DNA from 2 places in the Macrococcus epidermidis genome. Region 2 is predicted to be linked to the other one. Evidence: riboswitches for the same ligand, from Rfam matches in the RefSeq annotation. Region 2 holds a riboswitch; the other holds the start of a gene.
What was found. A riboswitch is a leader RNA that binds a small molecule or an ion and turns the genes downstream of it on or off. The one in region 2 is predicted to bind FMN.

Region 1: another riboswitch for FMN. It lies ahead of ribD (bifunctional diaminohydroxyphosphoribosylaminopyrimidine deaminase/5-amino-6-(5-phosphoribosylamino)uracil reductase RibD); the one in region 2 lies ahead of KFV12_RS07765 (ECF transporter S component).

The regions. Positions count from the first base shown of each region.
Region 1 covers NZ_CP073819.1:1,834,132-1,837,455, reverse strand. Annotated here, with positions in the region: gene hutI (imidazolonepropionase) at 21-1,250, shown strand; FMN riboswitch at 1,510-1,636, shown strand; gene ribD (bifunctional diaminohydroxyphosphoribosylaminopyrimidine deaminase/5-amino-6-(5-phosphoribosylamino)uracil reductase RibD) at 1,773-2,822, shown strand; gene KFV12_RS09655 (riboflavin synthase) at 2,803-3,324, shown strand, end outside.
Region 2 covers NZ_CP073819.1:1,474,852-1,478,175, reverse strand. Annotated here, with positions in the region: gene KFV12_RS07770 (ATP-binding protein) at 1-1,071, shown strand, start outside; FMN riboswitch at 1,109-1,227, shown strand; gene KFV12_RS07765 (ECF transporter S component) at 1,287-1,850, shown strand; gene KFV12_RS07760 (ferredoxin) at 1,924-2,175, opposite strand; gene KFV12_RS07755 (helix-turn-helix domain-containing protein) at 2,281-3,234, shown strand; gene KFV12_RS07750 (RecQ family ATP-dependent DNA helicase) at 3,231-3,324, shown strand, end outside.

The sequences.
Region 1 (3,324 bases), 360 kb from region 2:
TATTTGAAAGGATGTAGAAAATGAACGATATCATCATTCAGAATATTAGTGAACTGATCTTACCAAAGAAGACAGAAAAGCCGCTTAAAGGTGCTGAACTTGCTGAGCTAAAAGTAATTGAAAATGGTACAGTTGTGATAAAAGATGGCAAGATTATATATGCCGGTGAATTTAGCGAAGCCTTTGAGGCTAAAGAGACGATCGATGGAATGCATAAAACTGTGTCTCCTGCACTTGTTGATGCCCATACACATTTAGTACATGGTGGTTCACGTGAACATGAGATGAGTTTAAAGCGTCAAGGTGTTTCTTATCTTGAAATTTTAGAACAAGGTGGCGGAATTCATTCGACGGTGAAAGCTACGCGTGAAGCATCTGAAGAAGAACTATTCGAGAAAGCTGAGCATGAATTACTACGAATGATTCATCACGGCGTACTAAGTGTAGAAAGCAAGAGTGGATATGGCTTATCTTTAGAACATGAGTTAAAGCAACTGCGTGTATCTAAACGTCTTCAGGAGAAATACGGCATCAATATGAAACACACATATCTTGGACCGCATGCAGTACCAAAAGATAAAGATAGTGAAACATTTATTGATGAATGTATTAAAGATCTACAGGAAGTTAAGGATATTGCAGATTTTGCAGATATTTTCTGTGAGACAGGTGTATTTACAATAGATCAGTCTCGTAAATATATGCAGGCAGCAAAAGCGGCTGGTTTACCTGTTAAGATTCATGCAGATGAAATCGACCCGTTAGGTGGATTAGAGTTAGCGATAGAAGAAGAAGCAATTAGTGCTGATCACCTTGTTGCAGCAAGCGAAAAAGGTAAACAGATGTTAAAAGATAGTGATACAGTAGCTGTATTATTACCAGGAACAACTTTTTATTTAAATAAAGAAGAATATGCAGATGCTCGCGGCATGTTAGACAACAATGGAGCAATTGCGATTGCAACGGATTATAATCCGGGAAGTTGTGTTACAAGTAATTTACAGATGGTAATGAGTATCGCTGCGCTTAAATTGAAATTATCTCCAAAAGAAATCTGGAATGCAGTAACGGTTAATGCAGCGAAAGCAATCGGTGTTGACGCAGGTACGATCGATGCTGGTGATGCAGCGAATCTAGTCATCTGGCATGCAAAGAATCATGAATATATCCCTTATCATTATGGAGTGAACCATGCAGAAAAAGTAATCCATAACGGTAAAGTGATTGTGAATAATCAATTTAAATTATAATTTCAGAGACTGGGACAGAAGTGGTCTGCCACAAGCAAAAACCGAACAAAACTAATAAATTGTTCTTTGATTTATAGTTTATGTTCGGTTTTTGTCGCAGGGGCAACTTCTGTTCCGCCGTTTAAGCTGTTAAAAAGAAGAGAGCCTAGACTTATGTCTCAAACGCTTTAAATTTTTCGATGAATTAAATTATTTGCATTGATTTTTCATACAATCTTCGCTATGATGAAATTGTCTTAATTGACAGACAAGTTAATAACTATTCTTTCGGGGCAGGGTGAAATTCCCAACCGGCGGTGATAGTCCGTGAGCTGATAATATATATTTGATGCTGATTCTGTGAAACTCAGAAACCGACAGTATAGTCTGGATGGGAGAAAGAATAAGGTGCCATTTTGATGGTTTATTTGTTGATGCATAAATTCTGCAAATACTATTATCATGGTCTTATTTATTGAACCTAAAATACAAATGCCCAAATCTTATGATTTGGGCATTTTTTTATAGGAGATGAATAATAACTTGTATTTAGATAAAGCATTTGAACTTGTTCAATGGACGGATGGTCAAACAGGCAGTAATCCAGCTGTAGGTTGTATTGTAGTAAAAGATAACAGAATAGTAGGTATTGGTGCACATCTTACGGAAGGTGAAGCACACGCTGAAGTGAATGCACTGGATATGGCTGGTGCGCATGCAGACGGCGCTACGCTTTACTGTACGCTTGAACCGTGTAGTCATTTTGGCAAGACACCGCCATGCACACAAAAAATTATTGATAGTGGTATTAAACATGTTGTGTTTGCAGTACGTGATGAATCACTAAACTCTGGTATCGATGATATGAAAGCACACGGGATACAAGTAGAACAAGAGTATATAAGTGAAATTTACGACTATTATCAGCCATTTTTTAAAGCGAAGCTGCACAAATTACCATATACGATATTAAAGATGGGTGTAACGCTTGATGGAAAGACAGCAGATGATAGTGACGTTAGTAAGTGGATTACTAATGACGCATCAAGAAATCATGCACACCGTGTCCGTTATGCCAGCGATGCCATACTAGTAGGCTACAATACATATAAACATGACCAGCCAACTCTTGATAGTAGAAACTATAAAGATAAATGGATCAGGAAAGTTGTTATTTCTAATGGATTATTCGAAATCAATGACAAAGATAATAATGATTATGATAAATCACGATTAATCGTTGTGACGACAACTAAACAGTCGATTGATGGTGTTACGGTAATTGTACTCACTGATCTACATCCTGAAACCATTTTAGAAGCTTTATATTTACATAAAATTAACCGCATAATTATAGAAGGCGGTATGCAGACGATGCGTTCGTTTGTATCTGCCAGAACTTTTGATGAAATACACCAGTATATTGCCCCGAAAATTTTAGGTGGATCCTCAAAGCATCAGTTTTTAACAACTGATCAACCTTCACAAATGTCAGAAATTACTGACCTTTCTCTTGTCTCTGTTAAGACTTTCGACCAGGATGTATTACTGATTTACAGAAAGGATGATGTTGATGTTTACAGGCATCATTGAAGAAGTTGGTGTCATAGCACAACTAAATAAACAGGGTGATACTACCTTTATGACGATTGAGTGTAATCGTATTATAGAAGACATGCACATTGGTGATTCTATCAGTGTAAACGGTGTATGTCTTACAGTCACAGCCTTTAATCATTCGAGCTTCAATGTGGATATATTAGAAGATACGCGTGCTATTACGTTGTTTCGAAATATGAAGCAAGGTACTAAGGTAAATTTAGAACGTGCATTATTACCGACAACAAGGCTTGGTGGTCACTTTGTAAGCGGGCATGTCGATACGAGTCTCGTTGTAGAAAGCGTAAAACACATGGAAAAGACAATGCAGTTAAAGCTCAGACTTCCAGATGAATTTCGTAAATTTGTTATACCGAAAGGCTCGATCGCAGTTAATGGTATATCTTTAACGATATTTAAATTAGATCATGCAATTGAGCTGAATATCATACCTGAAACGGTAAGAAGTACGATGCTGTCAGAACTTAAATCAGGT
Region 2 (3,324 bases):
GGTGAATTAGCACTTGCGTTTAATAAGATGGAGCAGGAGATAACATTAAATATCAGTAAAATATCCCAGGAACGTAATTTAAGGGATCGATTAATCAATGCAATGGAAGACGGTGTTTTAAGCTTTAATATGGATCTTGAAAAACAGCTTCAAAACCCGATGGCAGAGAGATTTTTAGATGATATTTCTCAGGAAGACACTGATATTTTAAGTAAACTCGTGAATCAGGTAATGCAATCTGATGAAACAATATATCATGAAATTTCTACATTTAATAAACATTATGTACTCATCATCTCGCCAGTCAAAAATACGACGCAGGGACAAAATAACGGTGCTGTCGCTATCATTCGTGATATGAGTGAAGAGAAAAAGATAGATATGATGAAACAACAGTTTATCGCAAATGTTTCTCATGAATTACGTACGCCAATCCAAATGTTACAAGGGTATACTGAGGCAATATTAGATGGTATTGTGGTCGAAAAAGATGATGTTGATGAATTTTTAAATATTATTCTCGATGAATCTAAACGATTAAACAGATTGGTTAATGAATTAATAAATGTTGCGCGTATTGATGCCGGAGAAACAACGTTAAATAAAGAAATGATGGATATTTCGCCTTTACTTGAAAAAAATATTCAGAACTTTAAGCAGAGTGCTATAGAACATAAAACAACATTACAATTAGATTTACAGCATACAAAAGAGGTAGCAATTGATTATGATAAGATATTCCAGGTTATTACAAACCTTCTGGATAATGCAATGCGTTATACAAAGAGTGGAGACACTATAAAAATTTCAACATATAATGATTCTAGCAACCTGTATATCCAAATATCTGATACGGGTGTCGGTATCGCTAAAGAACATATCAATCATATATTTGAAAGATTTTATAAAGTAGATCAGGCAAGAACACGCGGTAAGCACGGTACTGGTTTAGGTTTATTTATCGTAAAAGCTATCATTGAAAAACATCATGGCGAAATTAATGTTGAAAGTGAGCAGGGTATTGGCACAACATTCACGATTTCAATTCCGTTAGTTGACACGGAGCAGTAGTTTGGTACAATGATTTATGGCAATAGCCAAAATACACATTCATCTTCGGGGTCGGTGAAATTCCGAGCCGGCGGTAAAAGCCCGCGACCTGCATTATGCAGCTGATTTGGTGTAATTCCAAAGCCGACAGTACAGTCTGGATGGGAGAAGATGGAGGTCAGAGTTTCGTCAAGTTAATTTGTCCTCCTGATTCAAAGATGAAGTAAGGAGAATTTATGACAAAATTGAATAGAACTAGAAGTCTGATACTGATCAGTTTATTAAGTGCAATTGCATTCATACTGATGTTTTTAAAAGTACCAGTACCTTTCTTACCACCGTATTTAACGATTGACATCAGTGATTTACCGGCAATTATTGCACTTTTTACTGTTGGACCTGTTGGTGCAGTACTAATTGAGTTCATTAAGAACATACTTAACTTCGTAATGAATATGACTGATCCTGTTGGTCCTGTTGCTAACTTTTTAGCAGGGACGTCGTTTATCATAATACTGTATGTTATTACAAAAGGAAGATTTAATAAGATAATACCAGCATTTATCAGTGCTACAATCGTAATGACGATTGTGATGAGTATTCTGAACTATTTCGTGTTATTACCAATGTATGGCATGATTATGAATTTGAATGATGTTGTCAAGAACATTCAGGTTATCGTAACAGCTGGTATTATTCCTTTTAATATTATTAAAGGATTATTACTGACAATTCTATTCTATATTATTGTTAGACCTTTAGTACCGTTACTTAAAAAACAGATGAAAATTAATGAGTAATCATTAATCGCATAAAACATAACTTGACAAAAAAGCTTGAAGTTCGATTTGAACTTCAAGCTTTTTAATATTATTATTCAAATTTAAGCGCGTCGCCATCGAATGATTCATCTGCAACTTTAATTGAATCAGTGGGACATCCTTCAAATGCATCGATCATATCTTCTTCTAATTCTTCCGGTATTTCCTGAGTTCCTTGGTTATCATCTAAAATAACATAGGCAATACCTTCATCATCATAATCATATATATCAGGTGCTGCTGCACCACAAGCACCGCAAGCGATACATGTATCCATATCAACGATCGTATATTTACCTGCCATATTTTTTCGCCTCCTCACACTTTCATGCTACACTAGTTATAACATACATAACTATTTTAGTGATAGTTAAGCACATTTTCAACAAAAATATTTCAGGGTGACAAAATGAAATCGATTAATCGTTATATAAAGTCGCATTACTTACCAGACAAATCAGTTAAAAGTTTATGGAAATTATTAATTGGTGCAAGAACTCAGCAAACTTATTTCGACGCAGTGATGCAGGATTTATTACCAGTTTATGAATTGTATCCAAATGTTTCATTTGAGGCTGTCACTCGACTCGTTCGTAATGATAGTGAGGAAAATATCAGTCTTAATAATAATCTCAAACTATATCCATATTTTTACTATGCAAGTGAGCTATCTTTTTCTTCATTTGTATTATTGCTTCAAACAGTTTCAGAATATCTCTATCATTCTTCAGACTATTTACCAAGTTCAAATCGTTTATTTATACAACAACATGTTAAGCAACTATTTACGAAAATTAAAAAAGAAGATCAATTTATTCAGTTAGCCCAGGAAGTTGATGATTTATCGCAGTATATCTTTAAATCAACTGGTAGCTGTTATTTTATACATTTTCTGCATGGTCATCAAATAAGACCTGATAGTTATGAACAATTATCTAAACAATTTAACTTAAGTATTGATGAGATAAAATCTCAAATGATCACCGAAAAGAATTTGATGCTTCATGCATTTAAGACGCGTGAATATAAGTTATTAAGTTATTTATATGTCAGAACGCCACTGCATATCAATACGAGTGATACGTATCAGCGATTAATTAATGGCGACTCAATAGATATGATTCAGCGAAATAAATCAGTAAGAATACATACGATACAGGATCATATTATTGAAATATTGATTAAAGACTATCCTCTGGATATTTCAAATCATCTATCAGAACAAGAATATATAACCATCAAAGAAATTATCGAAAACAATCGATACGGGAAACTAAAGACATTGTATGAAATTTCGCCGATAAAGGATTATTTCAAACTAAAAATCGCAATCGTAAAATATAAAATGGAGCAATGCAAATGAATGCAATCAATAAAATTTTACAAGAAACTTTTGGTATAGAAAGCTTACGAGAAAATCAAATTGAAATTGTTCAAAAGATTCTTGAGGGAC